One region of the Variovorax sp. P4_B10 genome, then DNA from elsewhere that is predicted to be linked to it. Evidence: predicted binding sites of a transcription regulator. Region 1 holds the regulator's gene; each other region holds the start of a gene.
The links. The regulator HrcA, encoded in region 1, represses chaperone genes, less so after heat shock. The targets are predictions, from matches to a motif close to TTAGCACTCNNNNNNNNNGAGTGCTAA.

Region 1 (3,271 bases):
CACCACCGCCCAGACCACGAGGAACGCCTTCAGCCTGACGGGCGGCCATGTCGACGCCGGCGCCTATGAATACCGGTTGTACCCGGCCGACGCCAGCGGTGCGGGGGAGAACTGGTACCTGCGCTCCGGCACGACCGTCATCCCGCCGAGCGGCGGCGTCACCCCACCGGTCAGCGGTGGGGGCGGCGTGACCGTGCCCACCTACCGCGCCGAAGTGCCGTTGTACGCGGCGCTGCCCGAGCAGTTCCGCCAGGCCAGCCTGGCCATGCTGGGCAACCTCCACCAGCGCGTGGGCGACGGCGACGCGACCGGCGTCAACACCGCCACGCCGGAACAAGGCTATCGCCACGTCTGGGGCCGCGTCATCAGCATGGACCGCACCATCGGCCAGGCCGGCACTGTCAGCCCCACCAGCGAGGGACGCCTCAGGGGCTTCCAGGCCGGTGCCGACCTGTGGGCCGACCCTCACTGGCGCGCCGGCATCTACGTCGGCGAGCTCAAGGGCGACATGCGCGTGACCGGCTTCGCCCGCGGTGCACTGAACTACGCGGCCGGCTCCAACGACCTCCGAAGCCAGTACCTGGGCGCCTACGCCACCTGGAAGGACGGCAGCGGCCTGTACCTGGACGGCGTGCTGCAGGCCGGGCGCCACCGCTACACCGCTGCGCCGGCCCTGAGCCTTGCCGGTGAGGGCAAGGGCGACAGCCTGCTGGCCTCCGTCGAGGTGGGCCAGGCCTTTCGCATCGCGCCGAGCTGGACCATCGAGCCTCAACTGCAACTGGTGCACCAACGCGTGAGCCTGGACAACACCGCCATCGCCGGCGCCCTGGTGCAACAGAAAAGCCGCAACGGCTGGCTGGTGCGCGCCGGCGTTCGGGTCAAGGGCGAGATCGCCACGGGTGCCGGCCTGCTGCAGCCCTATGCGCGGGTGAACGTCTATCGCAGCAGCAGCGGCACCGACATCACCCGCTTCACAGGCCCAGCGGCCTATGCGGACATTGCCACGCGCACGGGCGGCACGAGCACGGAGGTGGCGGCAGGCGCCACGCTGCAACTGACGCAGAACATGAGCCTGTATGGAGAGCTGGGCAAGCTGTGGGCGTCGAGTGGCGGGGCACGCACGAAGGGCGGAATCAACGGCAGCGTGGGCATGCAGGTCCGCTGGTGAAAGCAGCCCCTGGTGCGGTTCTACTGGCGGCACGGGCCGAAAAAGAAAATGGCCTAGAAGGAATCAACCTTCTAGGCCATTAAGAGAGTGGTGCGGCTGGCAGGAATTGAACCCACGACCCCTTGGTTCGTAGCCAAGTACTCTATCCAACTGAGCTACAGCCGCACAGCTTGCAATTATAGCATGCGTTTTTCGACCTTCTGGACTCGCATGATCGAAAGTTGAAAATGCTGTGTTGGTAGGCCGTGATGGGCTTGAACCATCGACCAACGGATTATGAGTCCGCTGCTCTAACCAACTGAGCTAACGGCCCACTGGACCATGATTCTATTCGCCGCCGCAGCCTACTTGCGGTGGCTCAGCGCATTGCTGACCAGACGCGACGTGATGTCCACGATCTGGATCATGCGGTCATAGGGCATGCGGGTCGGCCCGATGACGCCCAGCGTGCCCACCACCTGTCCGTCGACTTCATAGTTGGCGCTGACAATGGAGAGCTCTTCGAACGGTACCACCTGGCTTTCCCCTCCGATGAAGATCCGCACGCCCTCGGCCTTGCTCGACACATCGAGCAACCGCATCAGCTGGGCCTTCTGCTCGAAGAGTTCGAAGGCGCGGCGCAGTTGCCCCATGTCGCTGGAGAAGTCGGTCACCGCAAGCAGGTTGCGCTCGCCGGAGATCACGACATCGTCTTCCTGCGCCTCGGTCAGGACCTCGGAGCTGACCTGGACCGCCGCCTGCATCAGCGCGGCAATTTCGCCGCGCAGCTTCTCGACCTCGGACTGGAGACGGTCGCGCACCTGCTCGATCGTCAGGCCCGCATAGTGCGCGTTGATGTAGTTCGATGCCTCGACCAGTTGCGACTGCGAATAGTCGGCCTCCGGGAAGATCACCCGGTTCTGTACATCACCGTCCGGCGAGACGATGATCACCAGCAGCCGCTTGTCGGAAAGCCGCAGGAACTCGATCTGCTTGAACACCGAGGCACGCCGGGGCGCCATCACGACGCCGACGAACTGCGACAGGTTCGACAAGATATGGGCCGCGTTGGCGATCACCTTCTGCGGCTGGTCGGGCGCCAGGCTCGGCGTGCTCATCTGCTCGCGCTCGGCGGTCAGCATGGTGTCGACAAACAGGCGATAGCCGCGGTGGGTCGGGATGCGGCCGGCCGAGGTGTGCGGGCTTGCGATCAGCCCCAGCGCCTCGAGGTCCGACATGACATTGCGGATGGTCGCCGGCGACAGGTCCAGCCCCGACGAACGCGACAGCGTGCGCGAGCCGACGGGTTGCCCGTCGGCGATGTAGCGCTCAACGAGCGTCTTGAGCAGCAACTTGGCACGGTCGTCCAGCATTGCAAGATTTTAGTGTTGTAATTTGTGAGATATGACTTCCCGCTTCCGTCACGTCGCCCTGATCGGCAAATACCAGGCTTCCGGCGCCAGAGCGCAGGCGGATGCGCGCGACGGCGTGATGGAGGGCATCGGCGCCTTCCTGGAATCGCAGGGCTGCACGGTTTTCGTCGAGCGTTCTGTGGTGGAGGAAGCCGATGATGCGCCCCCCGCTCCCAGCGCCCGCTACGAGGCCCTGAGCGTCGAGGAAATCGGCCAGCGCTGCGACCTCGGCCTGGTGGTCGGCGGCGACGGCACCATGCTCGGCATCGGCCGGCAACTCGCCTGCTACGGCATCCCGCTGATCGGCATCAACCGCGGCCGGCTCGGCTTCGTCACCGACATTCCGCTGGACAACTACCAGGCCACGCTGATCCCCATGCTGGCCGGCGAGTACGAGGAAGACCACCGCAGCCTGATGCACGCGCAGGTCATGCGCGACGGCGTCTCGGTGTTCGACGCGCTCGCCATGAACGACGTCGTGGTCAACCGCGGCGCCACCTCGGGCATGGTCGAACTGCGCGTCTCGGTGGGCCGCCATTTCGTGGCCAACCAGCGCGCCGACGGCCTGATCATCGCCACGCCCACGGGCTCGACCGCGTATGCGCTGTCCGCTGGCGGGCCTTTGCTTCATCCGGCGGTGCCCGGCTGGGTGCTGGTGCCGATCGCGCCGCACACGCTGTCGAACCGCCCCGTGCTGCTGCCCGATGCCGAC
Region 2 (3,271 bases), on a different contig from region 1:
AGCGTTCACCACCACCGAGGCTTCGCCGCCAGCGTTGTTCACGATTTCGCGCAGGGGAGCTTCGATGGCCTTGAGCACCAGCTTGATGCCGGCGTCCTGGTCGGCGTTGTCGCCCTTGATCGAGTCGCCCACGGCTTGCTTGGCACGCAGCAGAGCCACGCCGCCGCCAGCCACGACGCCTTCTTCCACTGCAGCGCGGGTGGCGTGCAGGGCGTCTTCGACGCGCGCCTTCTTTTCCTTCATTTCGACTTCGGTGGCAGCGCCAACCTTGATCACTGCCACGCCGCCGGCCAGCTTGGCCACGCGCTCTTGCAGCTTTTCACGGTCGTAGTCGCTCGTGGCTTCTTCGATCTGCACGCGCACTTGCTTCACGCGGGCTTCGATGTCGCCGGCAGCGCCGGAGCCGTCGATGATGATCGTGTTTTCCTTGCCCACTTCGATGCGCTTGGCTTGGCCCAGGTCGGCCAGCGTCACCTTTTCGAGCGTCAGGCCCACTTCTTCAGCGATGACCTTGCCGCCCGTCAGGATGGCGATGTCTTCGAGCATGGCCTTGCGGCGGTCGCCGAAGCCAGGTGCCTTGACGGCCACGACCTTCAGGATGCCGCGGATCGTGTTCACGACCAGCGTAGCCAGGGCTTCGCCTTCGACTTCTTCGGCAATGATCAGCAGCGGACGGCCAGCCTTGGCGACTTGTTCCAGCGTGGGGAGCAGGTCACGGATGTTGCTGATCTTCTTGTCGAACAGCAGCACGAAGGGGTTGTCCAACAGCGCCGATTGCTTCTCGGGGTTGTTGATGAAGTAGGGCGACAGGTAGCCGCGGTCGAACTGCATGCCTTCGACGACGTCGAGTTCGCTGTCCAGCGACTTGCCGTCTTCCACGGTGATCACGCCTTCCTTGCCGACCTTGTCCATCGCGTCAGCGATGAGCTTGCCGATGGTTTCGTCGCTGTTGGCCGAGATCGAGCCGACTTGAGCGATTTCCTTCGACGTGGTGGTGGGCTTCGATGCCTTCTTCAGCTCGGCGACCAGGGCCGTGACAGCCTTGTCGATGCCGCGCTTCAGGTCCATCGGGTTCATGCCGGCAGCCACCAGCTTGAAACCTTCGCGAACGATGGCCTGGGCCAGCACGGTCGCGGTGGTGGTGCCGTCACCGGCGTTGTCCGAGGTCTTGGAGGCCACTTCCTTCACGAGCTGGGCGCCCATGTTCTGGAGCTTGTCCTTGAGTTCGATTTCCTTGGCGACCGACACACCGTCCTTGGTCACGGTGGGGGCGCCGAACGAGCGTTCGAGCACCACGTTGCGGCCCTTGGGGCCCAGGGTCACTTTGACTGCGTTGGCCAGGATGTTGACACCCTCGACCATGCGCGCGCGGGCTTCTCCGCCGAAGACTACGTCTTTTGCTGCCATGATGAATTAACTCCGAATGGATTGGATTTGAATGGGATCGAAAGGGAGAAGGCTTACTTCTCGACGACTGCGAACAGGTCGTCTTCCTTCATCACGAGCAGTTCGTCGCCATCGACCTTGACGGTCTGGCCGCTGTACTTGCCGAACAGGACGCGGTCACCGACCTTGACGGTCAGTGCGGTCAGGTCGCCCTTGTCGGTGCGCTTGCCCGGGCCCACGGCCAGGACTTCACCCTGATCGGGCTTTTCAGCGGCTGCGTCGGGGATGACGATGCCGGAGGCGGTCTTGGTTTCGCTGTCGATACGCTTGACGATCACACGATCGGCCAAAGGACGAAGTTTCATTGCATCTCCTGGATAAGAAACGGGGTTGTGGTCGGGCGCCGGACCGGAGACCGGCAGCCCATCGACTGGAAGCGAGGGCTGTTAGCACTCATCATCAGCGAGTGCTAATCATAAGGGCAATCCATGGGCTTTCAAGGCCCAAGGGCTGCTGGCGGGTTGCTGCGGAACGCCAGTGCACATGCGTTGATACGCCATTGAACTCGCGCGAGTTTGTTTTCCTCCCGCATATGAGGGGCAGATCCGTGTGAAAACTGCCTGAGCGGCGGGCAGCCTGGCATCGACATCGGCGCATCAAGGGAGGCGAGCCCATGCAAAACCATTGCGATGTCTCCCCTGGCCAACAACGATGCAAGTTGGAGGAAATGTCTCATCGCCCTGACATGTGACAAGTTGTACGATGTCATACCATTTGTAATTGATACACCCAACCCCATGCCCACGTTGAATGAAAACAGGCGTGCCGCGCGCGCCGCGCAGCCACGCTCGAGCGCCTCACGCCGCGCCGCCCTCCCCGTGTTCAGTGTCTCGGCCACCGCGTTCGCGGTCGCGCTGCTTGCCGGGGCGCCGCAAATCGCGCGTGCCGCCAACGAATGCGGCGCTGAAGTAGCCGGGGCGGACACGATCAACTGCCTGGCCGCCAACTACCCGAACTCGATCAACTACGCCCCGATCGATTCGATGACGCTGAACCTGAACAACCCGGCTATGGTGGTCGGGGGCGCCACCGGGGTCAGGCTTCTGAACGGTGCAAGCGCGACCGGCGCTGACTTGATCATCAATGCCACAAGTTTCGGCTCGATCACGACCACGGCGAATGCAGCCGTGTCCGTCAATAACGTGCGAGCTGGAGGACTTGCTTCTTTTACGATGGATGGCGGCTCGCTTACTTCGAACGGTAACAATTTCACCGTGCTGATCAACAGCGCCGCACAGGCACAAGCCACGCTGAATGGTGGACAAATCCGGAATTTGACTGGAGGTGCAATCCTCGCCTCAGCCAATAACGCGGGCAATGCAATCGTCGTGATCAACGGTGGTTCAGTCCAGGCTGCAAGCAATGCCGCCGTTCGCGCTTTTGCCGGCAGCCCCCTCGGCACAGGCATAGCCAGCATCCGCATGTCCGGAGGCTCGGTGCTCGCCGCAGCCGGCAATGGCTTGTGGGCCGAGTCCAGAGGTACCGGCCAGGCCCGCCTGGAGATGACGGGCGGCACGGTCAGTGCAGCCGGCAACAATGGCGACGGCGTCCTGGCCGTGAGCTCGATCAGCACCTACGCCGTGGACCTCACCGGCGGCACCGTTACTGGCGGCAGCGGCAATGGCGCCGCCATCCACACGTCGGGCGTCGGCGGCGGCACGGTCAACATCGGCGCGGGCGCGATCATCAACGCCGGTGCGTCCGGCGTCGCGCTGCGCGATGGCGACCTCAACCGCGACGGCGTCGACGAAATCGGCGGCAACGCGACCATCACCACGGCGGGCACCCTCAACGGCGCCGTGCTGCTCGGCGGCGGCGCCGACAC
Region 3 (3,271 bases), on a different contig from region 1:
CAGCTGGCGCGCAGCGTGGCCGGCCACATCGGCCTCGACGCGGCGAGCGAGCGGCTGGTCGACACGCTCGCCATGCTCGGGGCCTTCAAGCCGATGCAGCGGCACAGCCACATTGCGCGTGCGCTCTATGACCTGACGGCGCTGCATGCCGAGCGCGATGCCGTCGCGCACCGGCTGGCCACGCATGCGAGCGACGTGGCGCGCTGCTGGGCAGCGCAGTGGGTCACGCTCTCCGGACTGTCTTTGCCTGCGCAGCTGGACGCCGTGCGCCGCTTCGCCGCCGATCCGCATTTCGGCGTGCGCGAGATCGCCTGGATGGCGGTGCGCGATGCGGTCATCGCCTCGCTGGACGAAGCGCTGGCGCTGCTGCAGCCATGGGTGACCGATGCCGACCCGAACATCCGCCGCTTCGCCAGCGAACTCACGCGTCCGCGCGGCGTGTGGTGCGCGCAGATCGAGGCGCTCAAGGCCGAGCCATGGCGCGCCTTGCCGCTGATCGAGCCGCTGCGGGCCGACAGCAGCCGCTATGTGCAGAACTCGGTCGCGAACTGGCTCAACGACGCCAGCAAGACGCAGGGGGAATGGGTCGAGACGCTGTGCACGCGGTGGCTCGCGGAATCCGATGCGGACGCGACGCGGTACATCGCGAAGCGGGCCTTGCGGACCCTGTCCAAAGCGCCATGAAAAAAGCCCGGCATTGCCGGGCTTCCTGGGGGGCGGGGACGGCTTACGCGTAGTCCGCCAGCGCCTTCTTCATCTTCTTCATTGCAGCGACTTCGATCTGGCGGATGCGCTCGGCGCTCACGCCGTACACCGCAGCCAGGTCGTGCAGCGTCATGCCGCCCGAACCGTCGTCGTTGACCTTGAGCCAGCGCTCTTCCACGATGCGGCGGCTGCGGTCGTCCAGCGCTTCCAGCGCGGTGGCGATGCCGTCGCTCGACAGGCGGTCGCGCTGCTGCGATTCGAGCAGGGCGGTCGGTTCCTGCGTGGCGTCGGCCAGGTAGGCGATCGGGCCGAAGGCTTCGTCGCCGTCGTCCGACGGGCCCGGGTCGAGCAGCACGTCGCCGCCCGACAGGCGGGTTTCCATCTCCAGCACTTCTTCGGGCTTGACGTTGAGCCGGGTCGCCATTTGCGACACCTCGTCGGGGCTCAGCGTGTCGCGGTGCGTGCCGTTGTCGGCCGCGGCCGAGTCGGCCTTGAAGCCCTGCTTCATCGAGCGCAGGTTGAAGAACAGCTTGCGCTGGGCCTTGGTCGTCGCGACCTTGACCATGCGCCAGTTCTTCAGGATGTACTCGTGGATCTCGGCCTTGATCCAGTGCATGGCGTAGCTCACCAGCCGCACGCCCTGGTCGGGGTCGAAACGCTTCACGGCCTTCATCAGGCCGACGTTGCCTTCCTGGATCAGGTCGCCGTGCGGCAGCCCGTAGCCCAGGTATTGGCGGGAGATGGAGACGACCAGGCGCAGGTGCGACAGGATCAGCGCACCGGCGGCGTCGAGGTCGTTCTGGTCGCGCAGCTTGCGTGCGAAGCCCTGCTCTTCTTCGAGCGTGAGCAACGGCAGGCGGTTGGCGGCCGAAATATAAGCATCCAGGTTACCCAGCGGGGGCACCATCGACCATGGATTGGCGACGGCCAGCTGGTTGGCAGAGGCTCCAGACAGGGATGTCATCAGGGGAAACTCCTTTGTGTGGGTCATATTAGCACTCGGTTAGAGGGAGTGCTAAACCAAGGGTTCCTTTGAGTTTCTATCGAGCCGATAGCCGCAGACTGTCGCCGGTCGGATCTCACTGACTCCTGAACGGAAGCCGACCGGGCCAGATGTCGAGGGGAACGTGGGGCGCGTTGGTGCGGAAATCAACCCACGAGCACGGAAATCCAGGCCAGATCGACCAGAATGCCCCTCTCACACGACGCCGTCTCCTTCCGCGCGCTCAAGATCAGGAGGTCTTCATGCATCAACCTGACGAAATCGCCAAGAGGCTGCTGGGCGCACCCTACGAAGCACTGGACGAGGCGGCCAAGAAGGTCGCGCGGCATGTTGCGGCGCGGACTCACATCGCGCACAACGTCGCCACAGACCTCACGGCCAGGGAGCGCCCCTTCGGCCAGCGTGCGGCGGACGCCGTGGCCTCGTTTGGAGGCTCCTGGACGTTCGTGGGACTTTTCGCCGCAACGATGCTCCTGTGGGTTGTTCTCAACGCCATCCTGTTGGCCGGCGGCGGAAAAACCTTCGATCCCTACCCCTACATACTGCTCAATCTCTTCCTGTCCATGCTGGCGGCCATTCAGGCGCCGATCATCCTGATGTCGCAGAACAGGCAGTCCGAGAAGGATCGCGCGAGCGCAGACCACGACTACGAGGTCAATCTGAAGGCCGAACTGGAGATCATGCTGCTTCACGAAAAAATCGATCTGCTGCGGGAGAAGCAGTGGGCGGAATTGCTGGAAATCCAGAAGAAGCAGCTGGAACTCTTGACTGCGCTGGCGCCAGCGTCGCTCTCACCTGAATCCGGGAGGAATGCATCATGAGCAACGGATGCGCCAATCACCGCGCGCAGGATTTTTCGTTGGGGAGTCGTTCGGGATTCGAGAAAACCGGAGTGCCCGTCACTGGATCGAGTGGCGCGGCAGGCAAATGGTGAAAACGCAGCCGGTGCCTGGCACATCCCGGGCAGTCAGGGTGCCGAGGTCGGCCTCGACGCTTTGGCGCGCGATGGAAAGACCCAGGCCAAGACCCGTCTTGTCATGACTGTGCTGATTGAAGGGCGCGAACATCTTGTCGGCGCTCCCGGGTGGCAGCCCTCCGCAGTGATCTTCGACTTCGATCAGTACCTGCCCGCCAATGGCATACGCCTTCAAGGCGACATCGGTGTGGGGATGCGTGAACTTGAATGCGTTCTGCAGGAGGTTTGCCAATGCGGCGAGCAGCAGTTCGCGATTTCCACGGATGGCCAGGAGGGCGTCGACGGGCGGCACCTCGAAGACGCAACCTGCGGCGCTTGCAATGAGCTGGGCCGCGGTTTCGGCGTCGTGAATGAACGAGGCGACGGAAAATGTCTGCCGTTGTTCAGGCAGGCCACCGCGCACCTCGGCGAGCGCCCGGCTGATCAAGGTGCCCATCGCGGACAGGCTGCGCTTCAGGACGGTCCCGGTGGCGCCGCTCACTGCCATGTTGCCGAGTTCGAGAGCGTGGATCGCAAGGGTTGCCGTGCCCAGAGAATTGCGCAGCTCGTGAACCAGGAATCCGAAACGCTCGCTTGCGTCGAGACTC

Region 2: the regulator HrcA is predicted to act here: its motif matches at 1,833-1,859, upstream of AC1DXX_RS26280 (co-chaperone GroES).
Region 3: the regulator HrcA is predicted to act here: its motif matches at 1,698-1,724, upstream of rpoH (RNA polymerase sigma factor RpoH).

The regions. Positions count from the first base shown of each region.
Region 1 covers NZ_JBFUHN010000041.1:9,806-13,076, reverse strand. The annotation lists gene AC1DXX_RS19400 (autotransporter outer membrane beta-barrel domain-containing protein) at 1-1,168, shown strand, start outside; tRNA gene AC1DXX_RS19395 (tRNA-Arg) at 1,257-1,333, opposite strand; tRNA gene AC1DXX_RS19390 (tRNA-Ile) at 1,405-1,481, opposite strand; gene hrcA (heat-inducible transcriptional repressor HrcA) at 1,513-2,520, opposite strand; gene AC1DXX_RS19380 (NAD kinase) at 2,552-3,271, shown strand, end outside.
Region 2 covers NZ_JBFUHN010000072.1:23,111-26,381, reverse strand. The annotation lists gene groL (chaperonin GroEL) at 1-1,407, opposite strand, end outside; gene AC1DXX_RS26280 (co-chaperone GroES) at 1,461-1,751, opposite strand; gene AC1DXX_RS26275 (hypothetical protein) at 2,411-2,869, opposite strand; gene AC1DXX_RS26270 (autotransporter outer membrane beta-barrel domain-containing protein) at 2,868-3,271, shown strand, end outside.
Region 3 covers NZ_JBFUHN010000030.1:92,337-95,607, forward strand. The annotation lists gene AC1DXX_RS15945 (DNA alkylation repair protein) at 1-684, shown strand, start outside; gene rpoH (RNA polymerase sigma factor RpoH) at 728-1,669, opposite strand; gene AC1DXX_RS15955 (DUF1003 domain-containing protein) at 1,951-2,529, shown strand; gene AC1DXX_RS15960 (sensor histidine kinase) at 2,608-3,271, opposite strand, start outside.